3 regions of the Shewanella carassii genome follow, and region 3 is predicted to be linked to each of the others. Evidence: predicted binding sites of a transcription regulator. Region 3 holds the regulator's gene; each other region holds the start of a gene.
What was found. The regulator LexA, encoded in region 3, represses DNA repair genes until DNA is damaged. The targets are predictions, from matches to a motif close to TACTGTATNNNNATACAGTA.

Region 1 (6,212 bases), 1.7 Mb from region 3:
GAAAGGGCTCATCGGCCTTGAGCAGACGGCGCAGCAGGACAATCATAATCGCCGCGATTAAAAGTAGCATGACACTTCCCTGTAAATAAATTGGCCGCCACAAACTAAGGGATCCGAGCTGAGCTGACAAGCGCAAAAGAGAAAAAGCGCCGCAGGGGCGACGCTTTTTGAGGCCATTTACCAGCTCAGGTGGTAATTGATGGCAAAAGTGCGGCCACGGCCGTGATAGTCAAACATCTTCTCCGGGCCGTAAGTCGGGCTGTAGAAGTAAGCGGCTCGCTGGCCCCAAAGGGTGCTGTAGTCCTTATCAAGCAGGTTTTCGATGCCATAGCTCAGGGTGCCGACTGCCAGTTCGATGGAGCCGAGCAGATCCAAAGTGGTATAGCTGTCTAACTCACTTCTCTGGCCATCATTTGCCTTGAAGCGATAGTCAGAGTCGGCGCTGAAGCTGTGCTCGGCCTGCAATCTTAACTGCTGGCTGTCACCGCGCCAGGCGATAAAGGCCGTGGCCTTGGAAGGTGAAGCATAGGTGACTGTCTCATCAATCCAGTCGGCGCCATTTTTGATTTCACTGCGAACCAGATGCAGGTTGCTGCCTACCTGCCAGACGCTGCTGATATCGAAGTTCAGCTGTGCTTCCAGGCCATAGGTGCGTTTATCCTTGTCCTTGACTTCTATGGTCAGATCGCTGCGATTGACCTCAATCACCTTATCCGAGATGGCGTAATACAGACTAGCCTGGGCCTGCCAACGGTCGGCCAGATAGCGCCAGCCCAGCTCAAAGGAGTCTGTCTTGATGCCATCGAGGCGGGAATCATTGATATTGATGCTGTTTGTCAGCTGCAGATAACCACCGGCATCGGCCTGATAGCTGCCGCGACCATAGTATTTGGACAGATCCGGTAGCTCAAAGCCTTGCGAGTAGGCGAGCCACAGTTGCTGATCCCGGCTCAGTTTAGCCACCAATCCCAGGTTAACCAGGCCGACATGGTAGTCTGTGCTGCCGCCCTTGATAGCATCGGCGCCCGGCGCCTTACCCTGGGCAATCGCCACCTGTTGGTTATAGCCGATAAAGTCATCGACGCTGTTGTCCATCTGCTGATAACGATAACCTGCGTTGAGCACCAGATAGTCGTTGATATCCCAACTGCCCTGCAGGAAGGCTGCGATGGACTCGACACTGAAGTCGACATATCGGCCTGTGGTGAATAGCTCCTTCATGGTCAAACCGCCACTCTGGTTGGCGGCGTCGAGATCAAAACTCATCTGATCCGAGTCGAAGCTCTCCTTGTCCCAGTCGATGCCCCAGGTGAGTTTGAGGCTGTCGCTGGGTCTGGATTCCAACACGGCTTTCAGGCCATAAATGCCGGTGTTTTGTGACGAGGCAGAGAAGTTGTAAACCCCGAGGGTTTCACTGACGTAAGGGAAGGGGTGAAAGTCGAGATCTTCCTTGCGGTAAAAGCCTTGCAGGTACAAGGTTTGGCCGAGAAAGTCCGCCTGGGTATAGCTGAGGTTCAGTAAGGTACGATCGGTTTTGGGACTGCGATCGGCATTCAATCCCTTGCGGCTTTCGAGCAGGGAAGCATCTGAGGTGACGCCGCTGAAGTTTTCCCCCATATAGAGGCCGTGGTCGCCGTCGGACTCATTGTTGTAAAACTGCACCAGGGCACTGAGGGTGGCATTGTTTGGCAGGCTCCAATCCAGGTTGGCCATCAGATCATAACCTTGGGTGTACTGCATGCCGGTTTGGGTGATATCCGGCATCACCTGATTGCCGCTGCCGTCGAACCATTGGCCATTTTCCTGCCAGGCGGCACTGAAACGTCCCTTGAGGGTATCACTGCCTCCGGCCACGGCAAAGGCGGCGCGGTAATCCAAGTCATCACTGCCGTTAAAACCCGATTTGAAACCTGCCTCGGCTTCAAAGGTATCCAGGCTGTCGGCGGCTTTTTTGGTCACTATATTGATAGCGCCGCCCAAAGCTCCACCGCCATAGAGGGCTGAGGCGCCGGCCAAGACTTCAATGCGGGCGATGTTAAAGGGATCTATGCTGTCCAACTGGCGGCTGATCCCTCTGGAGGTGTTCATGGATACGCCGTCTATCAGCACCACCATGGCGCGGCCGCGCATGTTCTGACCAAAGTTGGTTCGGCCCTGGCTGGATACGTCCATGGAGGGAACCAGGGCGGCCAGCATCTCTTTTACGCCTTTGCCGCTGTTTATCTGCTCGCGGATGCTGTTTTCATCGATTAGCCAAACCGTGCTGGAGAGCTCGCTTATCTGGGTAGGGGTACGGTTGGCGCTAACCACCATGCGCTCCATCTGGGTTTCTTCGGCCATGGCGGCTCCCATCGGCAGCAATTGACTGCTGACAGCCGCGGCGACAAGGGTCATCCGAACCGTGGATTTGGGCATAACATTCTCCTAAACAACTCAAGGGGTTAAATGAGGCACCAGACAGGGATCCAGCAGGCGAACACCAGGCTGAGCGTCTTCTTGCCGGGTTGGTATCCCAAGGCTAAAGACAGCACCAAGCCTGGTGCTAACAGCAGGATCAACAGTCGGGCATCCAGCCCAAAATTGGCCAATACCAGCATGATTGCCAGCAAGACCAATCCCTCACACCAAAGCAGTTGGTTACAGCGCAACAACAGCGGGGACGTTTCCATATTATTTGGCCTCCTGAAAGATGTTACATTTTAATTGCAAGTGATAATGGTTCGCAATTGAATTTACACTGGGTGGTAAAAGGTGAACTTATGGATAGATGATTATTTCCATAATGAAATCATGGGTATGTACATGGATTTTCGAATAGTGCTTTAATGACTTCCGCGCGTGGCACTTAGTGTTGGCTGTGGCAAAGATGAGAACTTGCTATTGGCCTGGAAAGTCTCGGCCGGGCTTTCATGGTTGATTTCAGCCGCCGATAGGGCATAGATTACGGCAAGGTAGAGAGGGACCATACTGAGATAGCTTGTGATCAGCGCAATGGATGAGTTTACTGGGAAGGCTGCTGTTAACGCGATCTGATGAGCTGGATAAAAGAGATGACGCTGCACTTTTCAGCGCCTGGCTGCATTAAAACGCTCGGCTTAGCCGAAGAGATGAGCATTTAAATCAGTTTGGTAACCTAAGGCGGCTCAAGGGCGCCGGTGCCTGCTCTCTCTATTGAGGTGGATGATTTCACTTTAATAACCAACCCATTGCTTTCAATACCATTCCCCTGGTGAATTACGTTTCCTCCGGGGCTGAGCGGCGGGCCAATAAGGAATTAAGCAGATGCAGTTACCCATAGAGTATTACTGGTTGAAAGCGCATAAATTTGCAGGACTCATGCCTTGGTGGTTTATCGATGAACCCGGCGGACCCGGGCTGAGAATGGAATACCAAAAAGAAACCGGAGAGGACTTTTATCCCATCGCCAGGCGGCAAGATAATGACAGCGTGGCCGGGTTTAAAGTGATTGACGGCGAAATACAAAAAGAGCTGGTCTCTGTCCATTTAACCTGGACAGGAAAGCGCGAGCAGCCAGGTTTTCCGGCCAGGGCCGTGTACAAGGATATTTTTTCCTGGTTGTCAGAAGAAGTCCTTCCCGAAACGGCTGACTGGGTAAGTGAAGAATTCCTGGCGGAGATTGAGGAGGAAAATAGATAGCTGCGCTGTGTTTAGTTGCCTTGTTCAATCGCCTTGTTCGATTAACTTTGCCCAATCAAGCTTAGTTAATCATGCCATTACCCACAGAGGATTTGCAGCTGGCAGGTGACTTGGCTAGAATTACTGTAATTTTATCCAGTAATTCTGTTCAGTGACAGTCAAAGGACGCAGTGGATGATCCTCTATATCGCCGAAAAGCCCAGCCTTGGGCGCGCCATCGCCGAGGTGCTCCCAAAACCCCATCGCAAACATGAGGGCTATATCGAGCTTGGCAACGGAGATTGTGTTTCCTGGTGTATAGGTCATCTGCTGGAGCAAGCTGAGCCGGATGCTTACGATCCCGCCTACAAGTCCTGGCAGTTGGAACATCTGCCTATTGTCCCGTCTGATTGGCAGATTAAACCCAAAGCCAGCAGTCGCGGCCAACTCAGTGTCTTGCGTAAATTGGTCAAGCAGGCCAGTGAGCTGGTCAATGCCGGCGATCCGGACCGGGAAGGGCAGCTGTTGGTGGATGAGGTGATTGCCCATCTTGGGGTCAAGGGCGATAAGCTGGCAGCGGTTAAACGCTTGTTGATAAGCGATCTCAACCCGCAGGCGGTAAAACGCGCCCTGGGGCAGATGCGCAGCAACCGCGAGTTTGTGCCATTGTCGACTTCGGCACTGGCGCGTAGCCGAGCCGATTGGCTCTACGGCATGAATATGACCCGTGCCTATACCCTGCAGGGGCGCAAGGTGGGCTATCAGGGCGTGCTGTCGGTCGGTCGGGTGCAAACTCCTGTGCTTGGTTTGGTTGTTCGGCGCGATCAGGAGATAGCCGCCTTTGTGCCTAAACCTTTTTATGAAGTACTGGCCCATCTTAGCACCCAAGAGGGGAGCTGTTTCAGCGCCCGCTGGCAGCCCAGTGAGGCTTGTCAACCTTGGATGGACGAAGAGGGGCGGGTGCTCTCCCGCGGTTTGGCGATGAATGTGGTCGGCAGGATCACCGGCCAACCCGGCCGGGTAGATGAGCTGGAGCGTAAGCAAAGACACCAGGCGCCGCCTTTGCTCTATAGTCTGTCTGCGCTGCAGATTGATTGCGCCAAACGCTTCGGTATGAGCGCCAAAGAGGTGCTGGATACGGCGCAGTCTCTGTACGAACGGCATAAATTGATAACCTATCCGCGCTCCGATAGCCGTCACCTGCCCAAGGCGCAGTTCCAGCTGGCCCCGGCAGTCTTGAATGCCATTACCCAAGGGGCAGCTGAGCTGCAGCAAGGCTGTGAAGTGCCCAATCCCGCCCTTAAGTCTAAGGCCTGGAATGATGCCAAGGTGGACGCCCATCACGCGATAGTGCCTACGGAAAAGACGGCTAGCCTCGGTGTGTTGTCACAGCGTGAGCGTCAGGTGTATTTGCAGATCGCCCGTCAGTATTTGGCGCAGTTTTACCCCAATTATGAGTACCTTGAAACCCGCGCCGTGATCGACATTGCCGGAGGTTGCTTCGTGGCCAAGGCCAAACAACCATTGAAACAGGGGTGGAAGCAATTGTTTGGCAAACAAAAAGCCGACGATGAAGCGGAAGATATTCAAACTGCTTTGCCTGAGCTGACTCAGGGGCAGATGCTGGATTGCCTCAAGGGTGAACTAGTGGAAAAGATGACCCAGCCCCCCAAGCATTTTACCGACGCCACACTGCTGGCGGCGATGACAGGCATAAGCCGCTATGTGAAAGACCCAGAGATCCGCAAAATTCTCAAGGAAACCGATGGGCTGGGGACAGAAGCAACCCGCGCCGGGATCATTGAACTCTTGTTTAAACGTGGCTTTTTGAAACGTCAGGGCAAGAATATTTTGGCTACCGAGGCTGGCAGCGGGCTTATTCAAAGCCTGCCTGAAGTGGCCACCACGCCGGATATGACGGCGCTGTGGGAAAGTAGCCTAGATGCGATTTGTCGCCGTGAACTTAAATATCAGGCCTTTATGCAGCCCTTGACGGCTAAACTGGGCGAGCTTATTGAGCAGGCCAAGGCACAACTGCCTACGGCCTTGAGTGGCGTGAAAAGTACAGGCTTCAAAGGACGTAAACGTCGCAGTGGTGCTTATGCTACTAAGACCGGCGCGTCCAAGGGCACAAGCACCAAAAAGAGCACTGGCGATAAGGCCGGCGCCGGCAAGCGCAACTATCGTTCAGCGACCAAGAGCAAAACCAAAGCCCAGTCTGCAACTTCCTGAGAGCTTGCGGTTATTTCAAGCGTCGGTATTGGTTGGATGGGGAATGATACTCGTATCCCAGCGCACTGAGCTTATGCTCCAGTTGGGTAGGTGACAGGTCGAGTTCGTAGTAGAGGGCATCCTTGTCTGGGCAGTTTAGCCTTAGCTTTTCATTGACTATGCCCAACAATATTTCGGCGGGCAGATGTTGTAAGTTTTCCATGTTCTCTCCAAGTGCTCATATAGTGCTCACCTATGATGCAACAGATACAATTGCCGCTGCAATATATTTAAATTTATACAAATCAGTATATTAGTCATCAGTCTGTGACTTTGTATCTTTGAGTGTAGGAGCCGCGATGAGG
Region 2 (6,212 bases), 2.1 Mb from region 3:
CGGGCAAAGGCATTCATCAGCCCCTGGAACACATCTTCGCTGTTAGTTTGCTTCAGGCGTTTGATGGCATTGTTGTAGCGCTTACCCAGCACATCAACAATCTCTGGCCACTCTTTACCGGTAAGCTTAAGGTTAAGGGCATCGTACTTGACCCGTTGACGCCACAACTCATTGAGCTCGGCCTCGTCTTTGGGCCAGGTGGCATCTTTACGATCAAAGACATAAGCATCGCCGGCCTGATTAAAGTCCATCTCTTTGTCGAGCAGACTCAAGGCATAGGCAAAACGCTCGTAACGACGCTGCTGCACCAAATCGTACATCTTGTACGCAGGTTCCAGATCGCCGCTGCGCACCATATCGTCAAACTGGTTGGCATAGACTTTAAAGCTGTCGATATCGCTCTGCAGCAATACATTGCGGCGATAGTCGAGCTGTTCGAGATAACGCTTGAAGATCTGCTGCGAGAAGGCATCATCCAGATCGAATCTGTGATAATGGGAGCGACTGAACAGGCCGGTAATCCGTTTGCTGGCAACCTTGTGTTGTGGCTCCTGTTGTAGATGGGGTAACTCGCTGACCGGGACTGCCGGTGAGATAGCCAGCGCCTGGGAACCCATAAAGACACTGGCGATCGATGCAGCAAGAATAAATTTTCGCATCAGCAAGTTACTCCTTTCTATTTGATGATTTTACAGCAGAATATGTTCCACACGAACCTTGACTGACAGGCCGGAATCCAGTTGAACGTGAACATCTTCTTTATTGATGTCGAGGATCACACCGGCTACCGGCGTCATACCCAATTTGACATTCACTCGCTGTGAAGGTTTCAGCTCTTCCAACACAGCTGGAACCAATTCCACGGCTGGAGCAGCAGGCTTCGGCTTACGGGCCACTTTTTTGTCGCTGCGTGGGCGCTCACTGCGAGGCTTGTCACCCTGAGGACGTGGCTTACGCGCAGGCTTAGCCTTCTTGGCTTCACCTTCTTTGGCAGGCTCAGCCGCACGGCGGGCCTTGGCCTTTTCCTGACTCTCTTTCAGCGTCGCCTTGGCATGTTCAATATGTTCGGGATCCAGTTCGCCGCAAGGGTTACCATCGAGGTCTACCCGCTGAGCGCCTTCCTTGATGCACTTAAGATAGCGCCAACTGTTGGTATAGCGTCTCAGGGCGACCCTCAGTTGGGTCTTACTGACTTTGGAATCATCAGCCAACCTTTCAGCCAAATCCTGAAACAGTCCTATCTTCAGCGGTTTGGTTTCTCCTTCGGCGATAAAGCACAAAGGAAATGTTTCATACAAATACGCCAGAATAGCGTTGGTGTCGGTCAACTTTTCTGTTGATTCCATCATTACTTCCACAGTTAACAGGGGACGTCAGTGGTCAGTTAGGTCTGCTGTACTCACGGCGTCGTTCATCTTCGTTAATCCCTTGGGGGATAACGTACAAATTAGCATGCATTCGGCCATTGCCAAAGACATGACACAAAACTTAACATTTCAGCCCGATAGGGCCAAGCACCACAAACGGTCAGTTGGCCCACAAAGCGGCCGCCTATTATAAGCTGCACGCGCCTTAATGCGACCACCAATTGTGGCAAATTGTACAGGGATTAACCAAATAAGCACTTTTCCAGACTCTGCACTAGGGTCTCCAGTCCGGTTTGATCCTCTTTATCGAAGCGCGACAGGCTGGGACTGTCGATATCCAGCACGGCAATCAGTTCGCCCTGACGATAGAGTGGGATCACAATTTCCGAATTACTGGCGGCATCGCAGGCAATATGTCCGGCAAACTGATGCACATCCTCAACCAACTGAGTCTCAGCCTTTGCAGCCGCAGTGCCACAGACACCTTTACCCATTGGGATCCGAGTACATGCCAGCTTGCCTTGAAAGGGGCCAAGCACCAGTTGCTCGCCCTTGAGCAGATAAAAGCCCACCCAATTGATATCCTCAAGCTGTTCATTCAACAAAGCAGAAAAGTTGGCCATGGCACAAATCACATCGTCTTCACCGGCGAATAGTGCCTGTACCTGACGGTTGAGCGTATCGTAAAACTGAGCTTTCATCTGGGGTTCCGGGTTATACTTTTTCTGATTCTGTCTTCTTCTTGTTGCTCTTGGCAGGGGCCGGCGCTTTTACCGGGGCGCCCTTGAGCAGATTCGCCAATGTATCTTTATGAGAAGCTAAATAAAAAGCAAGTTTTTCCGCTGTATTATCATCCAGCTCCAATTCACTACTCTGAATAAAGGGGATTAAGTTATCCGCGATGTCGAGCATCTTATCGTAGGCATCAGCCTCCTTCTTAGATGTAAATGTCATCTTCTCAACCCCTTCTCTGACCACAACGTACTGAGTTATAACGGCCATGACCTTCCTCACACTGTTTAAATATACAGTAAATAGATTGACATAAAATGCGCTATAGATGCAAGAGACGCGTTCTTTCTGATAGTATTTGCGAGTTTGTTTTGTCGATTAACTCCAATGGACCCACAAGCAACGCAGTTAGCGTGTTGGCGATTAAGCTTGGGTCACCATGGCCAAAACAGGACATATCCAGCACTTGAAAGCTTATACTCCAAGCGACAGCAAGCCAGACTGCAGCATAGTGCTCTGCCGCGCCTGTGATTTGGCGGTGAGTAAACGCGCCTTGCCCTCCGGCGTCAGAGCGCTTTGTCCAAGATGCCATACGGCGCTTTATGATGCGCCTTACTGCTCCATCAATGGCATGCTGGCGTTATGTATCAGTGCCCTGCTGTTTTATCTGCCCGCCATGCTGCTACCCGTACTGGAAATGCACTTTCTCGGCAGTGTCAGAACCACGACCGCATACCAGGGCGCCTTGGCGGTGATGAACCAAGGTTATTGGATAGTGGGGATTGCCGTATTGGTGGCGGCAGTAATAGCCCCCGGGGTGCTCAACCTGTCGATTTTTATTCAAGTGCTGATCATCAAGACAGGTCTAGTACAGCATCACTTCTGGCGCCGTGTTCTTACTTGGCAGCTCAAGAAGCAAGGCCTGCTGTCGCAAATGACCATGCTGGAAATTTATGTGATCAGTTTCCTGGTTTCCGCCTTTCAGTTGTCCGACTTCTCTGATGTTTACTTTGGCATGGGAACCTTTTGTTTTACCATGCTGTTTTTAGTGACTCTCTTCCTGCAACGCGAATATAACCTGGAGCATATGTGGAGTTTTCTCGATGAAAGCTAAAAAGCAGCTCCAGGGCAAAGACATGGGCCTGTGCACCTGCCCCGCCTGTAAAAAACTCAATCAGATAGAGAATGAGTATTGCAGTCGCTGCCAAAACCCACTCAGGCTAAGGGACGAAACCAGTCTGCAAAAAAGCTGGGCCTTGTTGATCACCGCAGCCATCTTGTTGATCCCGGCCAACATCTATCCCATTACCATGCTCACCAAACAGGGCAAGGTTACCTACGACACCATTTTTTCCGGCATCACCCATCTGGTACAGTCGGATATGTTACCCATCGCCATCATAGTCTTTACCGCCAGTATTCTGGTGCCCTGGCTGAAGATTATCGGCCTGGCTTTCTATCTGACGGCGATCAGTTTCAACCTGCCTATCCCCAAACGGCCACTGATGGCCGGGTTTCATATCATAGAATGGATTGGACGCTGGTCTATGCTGGATCTGTTTGTCATATCCATTACCGTTGCCCTAGTTAATATGGGGCAATTGCTGGACGCCAAGCCGGCGCCGGCGGCAACTGCGTTTGCCTTGGTCATCCTCTTTACCCAACTTGCGGCCAAGGTGTTGGACACACGTTTACTTTGGGATCAACTGGACACAGAAGATGACGCAAATCGAAAAGCCTAAAATAGTCAAAAAGAAGCTTTTTTCCCCCATCTGGCTGTTACCTATAGTGGCGTTGGCCTTGGGCGCTTGGCTGGGGCTAAAGAGCATCAAGGAATCCGGCATTGAGGTGCGGATCCACTTCCCCAGTGCCAGTGGTATGGATGTGGGCAAGACACTGGTGCGCTATCAGGGCCTGACCGTCGGCAAGGTGGTGGATATCTCCATCGATGAAGAGCTGCAGGGCGTGAACGTCGATGTATTGATGGACTACCGCGCCGAGCCTTTCCTCAGGGATGAAACCAAGTTCTGGCTGGTGACCCCCAAGGCATCCATCACAGGTGTCGAAGGTTTGGATGCCTTGTTCTCGGGGAACTATATAGGCATTCAACCCGGAGACGGCGATTCACGTTACAGCTACGAGGCCGAGCGCTCTGCCCCGGCCGTGCTGCCCAGTAACGATGGCTTAGTAGTTGAACTGAGCGCCGATCGCCTCGGCTCACTGGATGTGGGCTCTCCGGTATTCTATCGCCAGGTACCGGTTGGCAGTGTGGTCAGCTATCGACTCGACAACAGTGACAAGCTGCTACTGAGCGCCTTTATTCAGGAGCAATATGCCTATCTGGTCAAGAAAGACTCCCGCTTTTGGAATGTCTCCGGCATAGAGATCAACGCCTCACTTTCCGGCGTTAAGGTCAGCGCAGAGAGCCTGGCGGCGATACTCGCCGGCGGCATCAACTTTGATTCCCCCGAAAGCTCAAAGAACGCAGTAAACGGCGATAGTTTCACCCTATATGGCAATGAAACAGAAGCCAGTGGCGGCGCCAGCTTTATTCTGTCGGCAAAAAACGCCGATGGCCTCAACAAGGGCAGCCCCATTCTCTACCGCGGTTTGCCCATTGGGGAAATCGAAGAGATAGTGCTGGCCGATGACGGCGTGGCGCTGCATGCCCGCCTGGACGCCCCCTACTCGAGTCTTTTGACCGGCACGGCGCAGTTTTGGCGTGAAGGCGCCGAGCTGTCACTGTCCGGCATAAAACACCCGGGCCGATTGCTGAGCGGCGATGCCATCGCCTTTCTCCCGGGTACGGGCGAGGCCCAAACCCGTTACGCCTTGGCCGAGCAGGCGCCGGATCTCAGCAAGGCCAAGGCGCTAAAGATAACGCTTAGAGCCGATGAAAACCCCGGCATCAGCCCAGATGCCGAGCTGAGGTACAAGAAGATCGCCATAGGCAAGGTCACTTCAGTTGCCCTGAGCCGGGACTTCAATTCGGTCGAGTACCAGGCCGAGGTGTTGCCCGAGTTTGCCCCGTTGCTGACTCAAGGCAGTGACTTCATCGCCGAAGCCGCGCTGGACTTCAACGCCTCACTGGACGGCGTCAGCCTCAAGAGCGGCGATTTTACGACCCTCACCAAGGGCAGTGTCAGCTTAAGACGCGGCCAAAGCCGCAAGGGCGCCGATCTTTCCAAGCCGCTGCCGCTGTTTGCCTCAAGTGCCGAGGCTGGCCACTATTACCAAGGCATGGAGCAGCTCAAATGGCAACTCTACAGCGATGATGGCGCCGACTTGAGCCCGGGCGCACCTGTCTACTACAAGAAGATGCAGATAGGACAGGTGAAACAGGTTAGCTGGCAGAGCCAGGATGACAGATTTGCCATTGCGCTCGCCATAGACCATACCTTTGCGCCCCTACTCAAACCCAATGCCGTGTTTTGGCGCAATCAGGCGGTGTCAATCGATGCCGGACTTTCGGGAGTCAAGCTGGATGTCGCGCCGCTGGCCGGTGCCATCAAGGGCAGTATCAGTTTGGGCTTTTTGGAGCAAGGCGAGCCCAACAATAAGCTGCTTTATGCCTCCGAGTCACTGGCGCGCAATCAGGCCGTTGCCATTGGGCTGAGCTTCCCGGCCAGTGCCACTATCAAACCAGGTGCCGCTATCCGCTATCAGGGGCATCAGATAGGTGAAGTCACCCGGGTAACCTTGAGTGACGATCTCCACAGCCAGCAACTCAGTGCCTTTCTCTATGGCCGCTATGCCGAGCCGTTTCTCAAAAGCGACAGTCGCTACAGCCTGGTCAACGCCGAAATATCCCTTAAGGGCATAAAGGCACCGGAAACCCTGCTGACCGGCGCCTATATCAGTGCCCTGCCGGGCCAAGCCGCCGAAGTGAGCCGGCAGTTCAGCGGCCAAGTACACACGGCGGTTGCCCCAGAGGCCGATGCGCTGCAACTGGTGCTGAGCAAGCCCAGCCTGGGCTCGGTCAACGTAGGCACAGGGATCTTCTTTCGCGGCATTCAAATTGGCGATGTAACCAGTTACCGGCTGGCGCCCAAGGGCGATGAAGTCTGGATCCAGACCCAGATTGCCGCGCCCTATCGGCATCTTATCAACCAG
Region 3 (6,212 bases):
CCACAGCGGCCAGTTCCTTGGCGGTAATCTGTTTGCCGAAGGCCTGCATGGCGGTGCCTGTCTTGCCATGGATCACTATGTCCAGATGGGCAGCCATTGGGCCTATGGCAATAGCACTGCCCTTGAGCGCCGGGAACACCCCTTGAAGTCCGGCGCCGTTGGGCTGATGACAGGCGGCGCAACGCGCCATATAGATCTGTTCGCCAAGCGCCATGGCTTCATCATGGCTCATGGTCTCACTGAGGGCAGCCTGAGCTTCTTCGGCGGCCGTAGCCGCAGCTTGTTTCTGCTCTGCCATCCAGGCGTCGAACTCATCTTCTGCCAGTACCTGCACCACAATCGGCATAAAGCCGTGGTCTTTACCGCAAAGCTCGGCACATTGGCCGCGGTAGATCCCCGGTTTGTCCACCCGGGTCCAGGCTTCGTTAATAAACCCGGGATTGGCGTCTTTTTTGACGGCAAAGGCGGGCACCCACCAGGAGTGGATCACATCATCTGAGGTCATCAGGAATCGGACTTTGCGATTGATGGGCAATACCAACGGCTTGTCGACTTCAAGCAGGTAGTGCTCACCCTTGGCTTCCTGGCCTTCTATCTGGGACCTCGGCGTTGCCAATATGCTGAAGAAGTCGATGTCTTCGCCGAAATAGCTGTAGTGCCATTTCCATTGCGAGCCGGTGATCTTGACCGTCAGGTCGGCATCACTGGGATCCTCCATGGCAATCAGCGTCTTGGTTGCGGGGATTGCCATCAGGATAAGGATTAAGAAGGGGATAAGCGTCCAGGCAATTTCTACCTTGGTACTTTCATGGAATTGGGACGCAACCGCCCCTTTGGACTTCCTATGGTTGATCATGGCGTAGATCATCACGCCGAACACGACCAAACCTATGGCGCAGCAGATATAAAGAATGATCATGTGCAGGTGATACACCTTGCCACTGATCTCAGTTACCCCTTGAGTCATATTCAAGGGCATATCTGCCTGGGCGCATGGAGACAACAAGCTGACGCACAACAAGGTCAGCAAAACACACAGCCATTGCTTCACAAGACATCTCCTCTGTCAATTGCATTCGCAACTACAAAGAAGAGTCACACAGTAAGTCTTTGCTCTATGCAAACTCTTCAGTTCCCAAAAAAGCAACGATGACTTCAAAGTGCGGCGGCGGTTTCACTTAGATCTAGGTATACAGGTGGTAACCACTGTTGCACTTACCGCTGAATATACTCAGCATTTCCGGCGGCGGCCGCACTCGCTATAAAGCGAAATGGGGCGGTCAGCCTACGACGAATTGCATGGAGGTAACACAATCGTTGTTCTTACAATATTTGTAGATTAAATATTGATCAAGATCACGATGTTTTCTAACTATATGAAAAAAAACATCTATAAATTCTTAGGTTCATACCGCGCGAAAGCCGAGCCCGCGCGGTTTACAGGTAAGCGATTACGTCAAGAGGGGGCGGAAAATAGGCCATCTCAAGGATGGCCTTTAAAGGAATATATTAATGGATGGAGCGAGTCAGCTCACTGAGACGGCTCTCCATCTCCTTAGTCAGGGGGCCGGTTTCCAACACTATGCCCATGGCTCTGGCGTTACGGGCGACCAGTTGCAATCGGCGGTTATCACGGGCATCCAGGCTATCAATCCAACTGATCACTGCACTGGAAGTGCCGTTGGTCAGGGCTCTTTCCGTTGCCCACAAGGCTTCAACCTCATCCTTGGTGCGCACCAAGAGCACTCTATCCATTCTAACACCGGCCCTCGCTAAGGTTTCCTTGTAACCTATGCTGGCCGGGGCGTTAATCAAGACTATCCAGCGCCCCTGTTGGCTCAGTTGCGCCAATTGAGGGCAGAGGCGTAATAATTCCTGGCGTCCTTGACTGTGGCTGGCCAGGCTGGAGATGCCTGTATGCGGACAAGGTTGGTTACCGGTGATATTGGTATCTGTCCATAGGCCTGGGTGTCTCGGGGCGTTGCCAGTCATTATGCTCATAGCCAGTCTCCATTGCGTATTATCCCTACCGCCAGTCCTTCAATGGTCAATGGCTGGAAAGTCAGGTCGACTTTGATTGGGGAGTAAGCTTCATTCTCAGCATGTAGATAAACTACATTACCTTTCTTTTCAAAGCGTTTTACCGTTACGTCATCTTCAACCCTGGCCACTACGACTTGACCGTTACGGGCTTCCTGTACCTTATGAACCGCCAGAAGATCACCTTCGAGAATGCCTATATTCTTCATGCTGTCGCCGCGCACCCGCAGCAGGAAGTCGGCATTGGGATGGAACATACTAGGGTCGACCTGGTAATACTGTTCTACATGTTCCTGTGCCAGTATGGGTTCACCGGCGGCGACCTGACCTATTAGCGGGAGGCCGGTTTCTGACTCGGCTTGATCATCATGAGGTAGACGAATGCCGCGAGAGGTGCCTGGTATGATCTCAATACAGCCTTTCTTGGCCAGCGCCTTGAGGTGTTCTTCGGCGGCGTTGGCGCTCTTGAAGCCTAACCGGGTAGCAATTTCGGCCCGGGTTGGTGGCATGCCGGTATCGGCTATATTGCGTTTAATCAGTTCCAGAATCTGTGCCTGGCGCGGTGTCAGTGGTCTCATGATGATTCCTGTTTTTTCATACAGTACCTGTCAGTATATACAGTATTTTTTTTAGTGCAAGTATTAACCAGTGTTGAGATTTTTTAGCCGTGGCATAAATAGGTTAGAGAGCGGCTCCGGCATCAGATAGACCTGGGCTCCAGATCTCTGACATAAGGCTTGCCGGGGCCGGTTCGCAGCTTTCCTAGCTAAGGTTCAGGAAATTCTGGTATTCTATTGAGCTATTGATTGCGACCCAGACTCTGAAAGAACATGTCCAAACAAGATTCATTCTGGTTTAAATCCCTTCGTTGGATCCAAAGTAAACTCGTGCACACCATAGTGGTGCCTCAGGATCCTTTCGCAGATTTAAACTTGGATCCGGCTAAGCCGATGGCCTATGTCATGAAGACGGAATCTGTCAGTGATATTGCTGCGCTGGCGGAAGTCACCCGTAAGTTTGGCCTGCCTTGTCCTTATGAGGCGCTCAAGGTCGATGATATTACCGTCCCCAGAGTCGTCTGTCTGGAAGGAGCTAAGCCTCTGTTTGGCAAGCGTAAGAGTAATAAGCCTTTTCTCAGCTGTTTTACCTCCTTGCTTCATTTGCATCAGACCAATCCACAACTGGACATTCAGTTGGTGCCCGTGAGTCTCTATTGGGGCCGCACTCCAGGCAAGGAAGATGACAGCATGCGCGCCGCCGTATTTGAGCGGGAAAGCCCGACTTGGCTGCGCAAATTTTTAATGATCCTGTTTCTGGGGCGCGACAACTTTGTGCAGTTTTCCAATGCCGTGTCGCTGCGGCTGATGGCCGATGAACATGGAACCGATAAGGCTATTGCCCATAAGTTGGCGCGAGTGGCCAGGGTACATTTCCGCCGTCAGCGTAAGGTGATGACCGGGCCATTACTGCCCAACCGCCAAGCGCTGTTCAATGAACTGTTGCGTTCAGAAACTCTTAAAAAGGCTATTAAAGAGGAAGCCGCAGCCAAGAAGATCCCCGAGGCCAGAGCCAGGGAAATGGCAGAGGAATATCTCGATGAGATTGCCGCCCACTATTCTGACAGTCTGGTGCGTATTGCCCAGCGGATCCTTACCTGGTTATGGAACAAGCTCTATAAGGGGATTAACATCAAGGGCGCCGAGCAGATACGCCAACTGCATCACGATGGCCATGAGATAGTTTATGTACCTTGTCATCGCAGCCATATGGATTACCTGCTGCTTTCCTATATCCTCTATTTTCAGGGCATGGTTCCGCCCCATATCGCCGCCGGTATTAACTTGAACTTCTGGCCCGCCGGACCCATGTTCCGCCGTGGTGGTGCCTTCTTTATCCGCCGCAGTTTCAATGGTAATAAACTCTATACCGCCGTGTTCCGTGAGTATCTCGATCAGCTGTTTGCCAAAGGCTATTCGGTCGAATATTTCACCGAAGGCGGCCGTTCCCGTACCGGACGATTGTTGTCGCCCAAGACAGGTATGTTGGCGATGACGGTCAACTCTGTGTTGCGAGGCATTGAGCGGCCGGTGACTCTGGTGCCCGTATATCTGGGCTATGACCATGTCATGGAAGTGGCCACTTATCACAAAGAACTCAGTGGCAAGAAAAAGCAGAAAGAGTCAGTCTGGCAGGTGGTTGGCGCCTTGCGCAAGTTGGGTAATTTTGGCCAGGGTTATGTGAACTTTGGTGAACCTGTGACCCTGCAGAACTTCCTCAAAGAAACGGCACCCAATTGGCGTGAAGATGTGGCAGCCGATCCCGAGCAGAAACCCAGCTGGCTGACCCCAGCGGTCAATACCTTGGCCAACCGGGTGATGACTCATATCAATGACGCGGCAGCGGCCAGTGCGGTGACTCTTACCAGCTTGGTGCTCTTGTCCTCAGAGCAAAATGCGCTGGAGCGCAGCCAGTTGGAACGGCAGTTGGACCTGTATCTGGATCTGCTCAAGGAAGTGCCTTATACCCAGTACATCTCGGTGGCCGAGGGTGACGGTAAGCAGCTGTTGCAACAAGGTCTGGAGCTGAACAAGTTCACGGTTCAGAAGGATGAGTTGGGTGATATCATCTCAATCGATGAATCGATAGCGGTAACCATGACTTATTACCGCAACAACATCATTCACTTATTTATTGTGCCATCTCTGCTGGCCAGTTGTCTGGTGCGTCTGGAACAGTGCAGCCGGGCTCAGATGCAAGCTGTGCTTGAGGATTTCTACCCTCTGTTGCAGGCCGAGCTGTTTATGGGCAAGACAGATGTCGGCGCCTATGCCGATCAGCTGCTGGATCGCTTCATTGCCAAAGGCCTAGTCGCCGAAGAGGCTAATGGCTTCAGGGTGTTGGAGGCCGGGATCAATCCTCTGGCGCTGTTGGCCGAAACCATGAGTGAGACTCTGCAGCGCTACGCCGTCATCTTTAACCTGCTGGCGGCTCACCCAGGTATTGAGCGCGGCGATTTGGAGCGGGAAAGCCATAAGTTAGCCAGTCGTCTGGGCGCGTTACATGGGATTACCGCCCCTGAGTTTTACGATAAAAAACTCTATGGCATTGTGAGCATCAAGCTCAAAGAGCTGGGTTATCTCACCAAAGAAGACACTCGCCACGATATCGAGCGAACCCGGGATTATGCCAACCTGTTACTGCGTCCTCAGGTCAAGCAAACCATTGTCGACAGCATCGCCGCCGAACAGGAGTCCTGATGGCCAATCATATGAATGCGGCGCCTGCCAAGGCGTCTTTGCTGGGCGGTGCCATGATCATCGCCGGAACCACAGTCGGTGCCGGGATGTTTTCTCTGCCGGTGGAAGGTGCGGGTATGTGGTTTGGCTACTCGGTACTCATGCTGCTGGGGGTATGGTTTTGCATGTTTATGTCCGGGTTGCTGCTGCTGGAAACCAACCTGCATTTTGAGCCGGGAGCTAGCTTTGACACCCTCACCAAGGAGACCCTGGGACAGTTTTGGCGGGTGCTTAACGGCGCTTCGATAACCTTCGTACTCTATATCCTTACCTATGCCTATATCAGCGGTGGTGGCTCCATAGTCAATCACAGCCTGCAAGGAATGGATATCAGTCTGCCACAGAGCTTTGCCGCCTTGGTGTTCGCCTTAGTGTTGGCGTTGGTGGTGCTGATCAGTACCAAGGCCGTGGATAGGATCACGACCATAATGCTGGGAGGGATGATCATCAGTTTCTTTCTGGCGATAGGTAATCTGTTGATCGGCATAGATACCAGCAAGCTGCTGTTGCCGGAAGAGGGGTCTTACGGTTCATATCTGTGGGCTGCGATTCCTTTCGGTCTAGCCAGTTTTGGTTATCACGGCAATGTGCCGTCGCTGGTGAAATACTACGGTAAACAGCCGGGCACTATTATCAAGGCGATTTTTGTCGGCACCTTTATCGCTCTGGCCATTTACCTATGTTGGTTGGTGGCAACTATGGGTAACATTTCTCGCGCCGAATTCAGCAATATTATTGCCCAGGGCGGCAATATGGGGGTCTTGGTCGGTGCCTTGTCCAAGGTGATGGATAACTCACTGCTCAACACCATGCTGACCCTATTTGCTAATCTGGCGGTGGCCTCTTCATTCTTGGGGGTAACCCTGGGTTTGTTTG

Region 1: K5621_RS12375 (DNA topoisomerase III) is a predicted target of LexA. The motif match lies at 3,779-3,798, and genes of this name have one in related genera.
Region 2: K5621_RS09115 (YebG family protein) is a predicted target of LexA. The motif match lies at 2,381-2,400, and genes of this name have one in related genera.

The regions. Positions count from the first base shown of each region.
Region 1 is NZ_AP024618.1:2,714,927-2,721,138, reverse strand. It holds gene K5621_RS12395 (hypothetical protein) at 1-70, opposite strand, end outside; gene K5621_RS12390 (TonB-dependent receptor) at 178-2,415, opposite strand; gene K5621_RS12385 (hypothetical protein) at 2,442-2,669, opposite strand; gene K5621_RS12380 (hypothetical protein) at 3,283-3,657, shown strand; gene K5621_RS12375 (DNA topoisomerase III) at 3,832-5,868, shown strand; gene K5621_RS12370 (DUF4250 domain-containing protein) at 5,879-6,070, opposite strand.
Region 2 is NZ_AP024618.1:1,994,846-2,001,057, reverse strand. It holds gene prc (carboxy terminal-processing peptidase) at 1-659, opposite strand, end outside; gene proQ (RNA chaperone ProQ) at 690-1,346, opposite strand; gene K5621_RS09120 (GAF domain-containing protein) at 1,610-2,068, opposite strand; gene K5621_RS09115 (YebG family protein) at 2,082-2,369, opposite strand; gene K5621_RS09110 (paraquat-inducible protein A) at 2,539-3,213, shown strand; gene K5621_RS09105 (paraquat-inducible protein A) at 3,203-3,841, shown strand; gene K5621_RS09100 (PqiB family protein) at 3,819-6,212, shown strand, end outside.
Region 3 is NZ_AP024618.1:4,368,265-4,374,476, reverse strand. It holds partial or broken gene coxB (cytochrome c oxidase subunit II) at 1-1,051, opposite strand, end outside; gene K5621_RS19585 (cell division inhibitor SulA) at 1,510-2,001, opposite strand; gene lexA (transcriptional repressor LexA) at 1,998-2,618, opposite strand; gene plsB (glycerol-3-phosphate 1-O-acyltransferase PlsB) at 2,871-5,297, shown strand; gene mtr (tryptophan permease) at 5,297-6,212, shown strand, end outside.